Mumia flava: one gene and its partner. The protein of the gene in region 1 interacts with the protein of each later gene in a pairwise test. Links are inferred from orthologs where the notes say so. Each region holds a gene or a part of one and is shown in the gene's direction. Other genes may lie near its edges.

Region 1 (4,851 bases):
CCCGTGCTCGCCGTCATCGCGCTCGGCGGCTGCGCCGCGGCGCTCGGAGCCGACGAGGTGGTCTACCGCCGCCGCGCCCGGCGTTGGTTCGCGGAGGCGCACCGGCGCGCGCAGCAGCGCCACGATGCGGTCCTCGACGCCTGGCTCGCGCGCCGCGACGGCGATCCCGACCGGCAGTCGACCCGCCTCGTGGACGACGTCCGCAGCCCGGGCACCGCGCGGTTCGTCGAGCGCGCCACACGCGCCGCGGACCTGCGCGGCCTCGCCCGACCCGATGCGTACGAGGCGGTGCTGCGCTACGACGAGGCGGTCGCCGAGCTCGAACGAGCCTGGCGTCGGCTCGAGGCCCGGGCCCGGCTCGCCGACGCGCCACAGGAGGCGCAGGCGTGGATGACGGAGCGTGTCGTGCCCTGGCTCGGCTCCAGCCGGTCGGCGTTCGCCACGTTCGTCCGCGCGGCGCGCGAGCACGTGCGCGAGCGCGGCTGACCCCACCGAAGAGGGCCTCCGCGATCACAGTGCCATCACGGCCCTTGTGAGCCACACCACCCTGTGGTACCGGAGATGGCGACCCTGTTGTCGGGGTCTACTCTTGTACGCGTATGCCCCGTGGGCGGCGACATCAGAGTGGACAACCCGGAAGAGGCGATCGAGGCCGTGGCCGAGAGCGACAGCGCCCTGCCAGACTTTGGCACCAACCAGTGGCTCGTCGAGGAGATGTACGAGCGCTACCGCAAGGATCCGTCGGCGGTCGACGCGTCGTGGAAGAAGCTGTTCGAGGGCGGTGAGATCCCGACCGGCTCGAACGGCAGCCGCTCCGCGCAGCCGAAGGCGGCGACGACGCCGAGCGAGCCGTCCGAGCCCGCCGCGCCGAAGCACGCCGCACGCGAGGCCGAGCCGCCGAAGGCCGACTCGAAGGCCGCCGCGCCGAAGGCCGAGTCGAAGCAGGCCGAGTCGAAGCCCGCCGCGCCGAAGGCCGAGTCGAAGCCCGCCTCGGACGCCAAGACCCCGACCCCGAAGGCCGCCGCGAAGTCGGAGCCGGCCAAGCCCGCCGGCGACGTCGAGCGGGTCGTGCTCCGCGGCGCCCCGGCCCGTACGGCCGCGAACATGGACGCCAGCCTGGCGGTGCCGACGGCCACCAGCGTGCGGTCGGTCCCGGTCAAGCTGCTGATCGACAACCGGATCGTGATCAACAACCACCTCGCCCGCGCACGCGGCGGCAAGGTGTCGTTCACCCACCTGATCGGGTACGCCCTGGTCAAGGCGCTGCGCGCGATGCCCGAGATGAACACGGGCTTCGAGGTCGCCGACGGCAAGCCCACCATGCTCAAGCCCGAGCACATCAACCTCGGTCTCGCGATCGACCTGCCGAAGCCGGACGGGACGCGCCAGCTGCTGGTTCCGTCGATCAAGCAGGCCGACACGATGAACTTCGCGCAGTTCTGGACGGCGTACGAGAACGTCGTCGACAAGGCGCGCAACAACAAGCTGACCGTCGCCGACTTCCAGGGCACCACGATCAGCCTCACCAACCCGGGCACGATCGGCACGAACCACTCGGTGCCGCGGCTGATGGCCGGGCAGGGCGCGATCATCGGCGTCGGCTCGATGGACTACCCGCCGGAGTTCCTCGGAGCCTCCGAGCACACGATCGCCAGCCAGGCGATCTCGAAGATGATGACGCTCACGTCGACGTACGACCACCGCGTGATCCAGGGCGCCCAGTCCGGCGACTTCCTGCGCCGCGTCAGCGATCTCCTGCTCGGCGGCGACGGCTTCTACGACGAGATCTTCGCCGCGCTGCGGATCCCGTACGAGCCGGTGCGCTGGGCACGCGACATCGCGGTCAGCCACGACGACCAGGTGCACCGGCAGGCGCGGGTGCTCGAGCTGATCCACGCGTTCCGCGTCCGCGGCCACCTGATGGCGGACACCAACCCGCTGGACCACTCCCCTCGCAGCCACCCCGACCTCGACATCTCCTCCCACGGCCTGACGCTGTGGGACCTCGAGCGCGAGTTCGCGACCGGGTCGTTCGGCGGTGACGAGAAGCGGTTCATGAAGCTGCGCGAGATCCTCGGCATCCTGCGCGACTCCTACGTCCGCACGGTCGGCATCGAGTACATGCACATCCAGGACCCCGACCAGCGGCTGTGGATCCAGGAGCGCGTGGAGCGGGCGCACACGAAGCCCCCGCGCACCGAGCAGCTGCGGATCCTGCACAAGCTCAACCAGGCCGAGGCGTTCGAGACGTTCCTGCAGACGAAGTTCGTCGGACAGAAGCGCTTCAGCCTCGAGGGCTCGGAGACGATGATCCCGCTGCTCGACGAGATCTGCGAGGCCGCGGCGGCCGACGGTCTCGAGGAGGTCTGCATCGGGATGGCGCACCGCGGGCGCCTGAACGTCCTCGTGAACATCGCGGGCAAGAACCCTGGCTACGTGTTCCGCGAGTTCGAGGGCAACATCGACCCGCGGACCGTCCAGGGCTCGGGTGACGTCAAGTACCACCTCGGCGTGGAGGGCGAGTTCACCGCGGCCAACGGCGACGCGATCAAGGTCTCCGTGGCCGCGAACCCGTCCCACCTCGAGGTCGTCGACCCGATCCTCGAGGGCATCACGCGGGCCAAGCAGGACCGGCTCAACCGCGGCGAGGAGTTCCCGATCCTGCCGCTGCTCGTCCACGGCGACGCCGCGTTCGCCGGCCAGGGCGTGGTCGCGGAGACCCTGAACCTCTCGCAGCTGCGCGGCTACCGCACCGGCGGCACCGTCCACGTGATCGTGAACAACCAGGTCGGCTTCACCACCTCGCCGTCGTCGTCGCGCTCCTCGACGTACGCGACCGACGTCGCGCGGATGGTCCAGGCACCGATCTTCCACGTGAACGGCGACGACCCCGAGGCGTGCATCCGGGTCGCGCAGCTCGCGTTCGAGTACCGCAAGGCGTTCAACCGCGACGTCGTGATCGACCTGATCTGCTACCGCAAGCGCGGCCACAACGAGGGCGACGACCCGAGCTTCACCCAGCCCCAGATGTACGACGTGATCGAGTCGAAGAAGTCGGTCCGCGTCCTCTACACCTCGGCGCTGGTCGGCCGCGGCGACATCACGGTGGACGAGGCCGAGGGCGCGCTGAAGGACTACCAGGACCAGCTCCAGCGGGTCTTCGCCGAGGCGAGCATGCCCGAGGAGTACCAGACCTCGCCCGAGTACCCGGCCAAGCCCGCGGGCGTCGTGGAGACGTCGACGACTCCGGAGGCTCTGAAGGCCGTCGCCGAGTCGTACACGAACGTCCCCGAGGCCTTCTCGGTGCATCCGAAGGTGCTCCCCCAGCTGCAGCGTCGCGCCGCGTCGATCACGGCCGGTCCGATCGACTGGGGCACGGGCGAGATCATCGCGTTCGGTTCGCTGCTGCTCGACGGCCGTCCGGTCCGGCTCGCGGGCCAGGACTCGCGCCGTGGGACGTTCTCGCAGCGCTTCGCGACGATCATCGATCGCCGGTGCGGTGCCGAGTGGACGCCGCTGCAGCACCTCGGCAGCGACCAGGGCACGTTCTACATCTACGACTCGCTGCTGTCCGAGTACGCCGCGCTCGGCTTCGAGTACGGCTACTCGGTGGCACGTCCCGAGGCGCTGACGCTGTGGGAGGCGCAGTTCGGTGACTTCGTGAACGGCGCCCAGTCGGTGATCGACGAGTACATCTCCGCCGGTGAGGCGAAGTGGGGCCAGAAGTCCGGCGTCGTGCTGCTCCTGCCGCACGGCTACGAGGGTCAAGGGCCGGACCACTCCTCGGCCCGGATCGAGCGCTTCCTGCAGCTCGGCGCGGAGGACGCGATCACGGTCGCGCAGCCGTCGACCCCGGCGTCGTACTTCCACCTCCTGCGACGCCAGGCGCTCGGCAGCGAGCACCGTCCGCTGGTCGTGTTCACGCCGAAGCAGCTCCTGCGGCTCAAGGCGGCGACGTCGATGCCCGAGGAGTTCACCGAGGGGACGTTCCGTCCCGTGCTGCCCGACCCGGCCGAGCTCGACCGCAACGCCGTCGAGCGGGTGATCCTCACCTCCGGCCGCGTCGCCTACGACCTGCTCGCTGCGCGGGCGAAGGCCGAGGAGGGGCTCTCGAAGACCGCGATCCTGCGGCTCGAGCAGCTCTACCCGCTCCCGCTGGACGAGGTCCGCCAGGAGCTGTCGAGCTACCCCAACGCCCAGGAGGTCCGCTGGGTCCAGGACGAGCCCGCGAACCAGGGCCCGTGGCCGTTCATGGCCCTCAACCTGGCGCCCGAGCTGGAGCTGCCGATGGTGCGGGTGTCGCGGGACGCGTCGGCGGCGCCGTCGGTGGGCAACCACAAGCGGCACGTCGAAGAGAACAAGACGCTGATGTCGCAGGCGTTCGCCTGAGTCGAGGGGCCGAGGGCCCGAGGAGTCGCGTGTACTTCACCGATCGTGGGATCGAGGAGCTCGCCGGCCGGCGAGGGGACGAGGAGGTCTCCCTCGCCTGGCTGGCCGAGCGCCTGACGGAGTTCGTCGACGTCCACCCCGAGTTCGAGGTGCCGGTCGAGCGCCTCGCGACCTGGCTCGCGCGACTCGACGACGAGGACGAGTAGCCGCTCCGCCCACGCCATCACCGCACGTGCCTGCGTCCGAACCACCTCCCGGTGTCGTACGCAGGCACGTCCGTCCCCGCCGTCCGAATGCAGGTGGTGGCGCGCGACGCAGCAACCCGCCGTACGGGCCTCCGACGCACAGTGCGGCGGATCCAGGGCGTGTGATGCCCTCGATCGGCCGCACTGATGCAGCCGCGCCCGCGCCAGCGCCAGCGCCAGCGCCAGCGCCAGCGCCAGCGTCGCCACGACGCACCGC
Region 2 (3,261 bases), on another replicon or contig:
CGTGTGTGCGGACGACGAAGGAGACGAACGTGATGAGGCGGCGGATCGCCGGGCTGCTGCTCGTGCCGGCCCTGATGGTGCTCGCGGCATGCGGCGACGACGGCGGGGACGACGGCGGTGGTGGGACCAGCGCCGAGACCGCGGTGCTGCACACGAGCGCCGGTGACATCCCGCTCGAGCTGGATGCCGCTGCGGCGCCGGAGACGGTCGCGAACTTCGTCGGGCTGGCGACGGGGGAGAAGGAGTGGACCGACCCCGAGACCGGCGACACGATGACCGACGAGCCGTTCTACGACGGCACGACGTTCCACCGGGTGATCGCCGGGTTCATGATCCAGGGCGGCGACCCGCTCGGGGACGGCACCGGCGGCCCGGGCTACGCCATCGACGACGAGATCGACCCGGACCTGACCTTCGACCACCCGTACGTCCTGGCGATGGCGAACGCCGGACCGGACACCGGGGGCTCGCAGTTCTTCATCACGGTCGCCGAGACGCCGCACCTCGACGGCGGCTACACGATCTTCGGCGAGGTCACCGACCCGGAGGGCCAGGCGGTCGTCGACGCGATCGCCGAGGCTCCGACCGGCGAGGGGGACCGGCCGGCCGAGCCGGTCGTGATCGAGTCCGTGGAGGTCGGCGGCTGACCCGCCCGTACACTGGGTCCTCGTATGATCACCGTCTCCGACCTCGAGCTCCGCGTCGGTGCCCGCGTCCTGATGTCCGGGGCGTCCTTCCAGGTCGCTGACGGCGACAAGGTCGGTCTCGTCGGGCGCAACGGCGCGGGCAAGACCACCCTCACCAAGCTGCTGGCCGGCGAGGGCGGTGACCCGACCGCCGGCACGATCCAGCGCCGCGGCACCGTCGGCTACCTCCCGCAGGACCCGCGCAGCGGCGATCCCGCGATGGCGGCGCGCGACCGCATCCTGTCGGCGCGCGAGCTCGACCGGGTGTACGCGACGCTGCGGACCGCCGAGATCGAGATGGGATCGGACGACGACACGGTCCGCGACCGCGCGATGAAGCGGTACGCCCGCGCCGACGCCGAGCTGCACGCCGGGGGCGGTTACGCGGCCGCGTCCGAGGCGGCGACGATCGCCGCGAGCCTCGGCCTGCCCGACCGGGTGCTCGACCAGGAGCTCGGGACGCTCTCGGGCGGTCAGCGCCGGCGGATCGAGCTGGCCCGGATCCTGTTCCTCGGTGCCGACACGCTGCTGCTCGACGAGCCCACCAACCACCTGGACGCGGACTCGATCGTGTGGCTGCGCTCGTTCCTCCAGTCGTACAAGGGCGGAGTCGTCATCATCAGCCACGACGTGCTGCTGCTCGAGGACGTCGTGACCAAGGTGCTGCACCTGGACGCGAACCGCGCCGAGGTCGACGTCTACAACATGGGCTGGAACCGCTACCTCCAGCAGCGCGAGACCGACGAGCGGCGGCGCCGGCGCGAGCGGCAGAACGCCGAGCGCAAGGCGTCGGCCCTGCTCGCCCAGGCGGACAAGATGCGGGCGAAGGCGACCAAGGCCGTCGCGGCCCAGAACATGGCGCGACGTGCGGAGCGGATGCTCGCCGGCGTCGAGGGGGAGCGCAGCGTCGACAAGGTCGCCCGGATCGACTTCCCCACCCCGGCCGCAGCCGGCAAGACCCCGCTGATGGCAGAAGGGCTGTCCAAGTCCTACGGCTCGCTGGAGATCTTCACCGACGTCGACCTGGCGATCGACCGCGGGAGCCGGGTCGTGGTGCTCGGGCTCAACGGCGCGGGCAAGACCACCCTGCTGCGGATCCTCGGCGGGATCGACCAGCCCGACACCGGTGCGGTCGTCCCGGGGCACGGTCTCAAGGTCGGCTACTACGCCCAGGAGCACGAGACGCTGGATCTCGGGCGCACGGTGCTGGAGAACATGCAGGCGTCGGCGCCGTCGCTGACCGACACCCAGGCCCGCAGCGTGCTCGGTGCCTTCCTGTTCAGCGGCGACGACGCGCACAAGCCGACTGCGGTGCTGTCGGGCGGGGAGAAGACCCGGCTGGCGCTGGCGACGCTGATCGTCTCGGCCGCGAACGTGCTGCTGCTCGACGAGCCGACGAACAACCTGGACCCCGCCTCACGCGAGGAGGTCCTGGCAGCGATCCGGTCCTACCAGGGCGCGATCGTCCTCGTCACGCACGACGAGGGCGCGGTCGAGGCGCTCCAGCCCGACCGGGTCCTGCTGCTGCCCGACGGCGACGAGGACCTCTGGTCGGCGGACTACTCCGAGCTCGTCAGCCTCGCCTGACGCACCCGCCTCGCCTCGATGAGAGGGTAGGGCCATGACGAACGGACACGACGAACGCGTGTACCTGCTCACCGGCGCCACCGGTGGGCTCGGGTTCGCGACCGCCGAGGTGCTGGTCGCGCACGGTGCCCGGGTGGTGATCAGCGGACGGGACGCCGAACGGGTCGCGGACGCCGTCTCGGCGCTCGGCGCGGAGCAGGCCGAGGGCGTCGTCGCCGACAACGCCGACCCGCGGACGCCCCACGTGCTGATCGCGGCCGCTCGCGAGCGGTTCGGCCGGGTCGACGGGCTGCTGGTCAGCGTGGGAGGGCCGGCGGCCGGCCGGATCACCGAGATCGCCGACGAGGCCTGGCGGGAGTCGTTCGAGAGCGTCTTCCTCGGGGCCGTCCGGATCACCCGCGAAGTGGCGGCGGAGCTCGGTGACGGCGGCTCGATCGCTCTGGTGCTGTCGAACTCGGTCCGTGCGCCGATCGCCGGCCTCGGCGTCAGCAACGGGTTGCGACCGGGCCTCGCGATGGTCGCCAAGGACCTCGCCGACGAGCTCGGTCCGCGTGGGGTGCGGGTCAACGCCCTCCTGCCGGCGCGCATCGACACCGAACGGGTCCGCCACCTCGATGCACTCGGCGGGCAGCCGGACGAGGCGCGTGCCGCGGCCGAGGCCAAGATCCCGATGGGTCGATACGGCCGTCCCGAGGAGTTCGGACAGGCAGCGGCGTTCCTGCTGTCACCCGCCGCTTCGTACCTCACCGGCGTGATGCTCCCGGTCGACGGGGGAGCCACCCGCGCGCTCTGACGTCGCCGGCGGGCCTGCGCTCGGGCGCGGACCACGGGCGGTCGTACGGCCGGGTCGGGGGTGTGCCTCGGACCAGGCGAACCAGACGAAGCCCACCAGGGCGAGCAGCGCGAAGAACCACCACTGCAAGCCGTAGAAGAAGTGCGGTCCCTGGCCGAGGTCCGGGACGGTCGGCGTCAGCAGCGCGTCGTCGCC

Evidence for each region.
Region 2: the proteins of CLV56_RS03390 (region 1) and CLV56_RS15140 interact in binary tests that used the Escherichia coli proteins (3 or more experiments, as listed by UniProt). The link is inferred for Mumia flava from one-to-one orthologs.

What each region holds. Positions count from the first base shown.
Region 1 is NZ_PGEZ01000001.1:705,149-709,999, forward strand. The notes cover bases 319-4,589. They hold CLV56_RS03390 (multifunctional oxoglutarate decarboxylase/oxoglutarate dehydrogenase thiamine pyrophosphate-binding subunit/dihydrolipoyllysine-residue succinyltransferase subunit), read left to right. Parts: upstream 319-645; coding sequence 646-4,389; downstream 4,390-4,589. Other genes in these bases: CLV56_RS03385 (hypothetical protein), read left to right, coding at 319-486; CLV56_RS20790 (DUF6104 family protein), read left to right, coding at 4,419-4,589. Also shown: more of CLV56_RS03385, read left to right, coding at 1-318; more of CLV56_RS20790, read left to right, coding at 4,590-4,595. UniProt on the Escherichia coli protein: E1 component of the 2-oxoglutarate dehydrogenase (OGDH) complex which catalyzes the decarboxylation of 2-oxoglutarate, the first step in the conversion of 2-oxoglutarate to succinyl-CoA and CO(2).
Region 2 is NZ_PGEZ01000002.1:197,259-200,519, reverse strand. What follows is about bases 4-2,972. They hold CLV56_RS15140 (ABC-F family ATP-binding cassette domain-containing protein), read left to right. Parts: upstream 4-671; coding sequence 672-2,273; downstream 2,274-2,972. Other genes in these bases: CLV56_RS15135 (SDR family oxidoreductase), read left to right, coding at 2,308-2,972; CLV56_RS15145 (peptidylprolyl isomerase), read left to right, coding at 75-647. Also shown: more of CLV56_RS15135, read left to right, coding at 2,973-3,066; CLV56_RS15130 (SURF1 family cytochrome oxidase biogenesis protein), read right to left, coding at 2,998-3,261. UniProt on the Escherichia coli protein: Genetic data indicate it may be involved in ribosome assembly or function.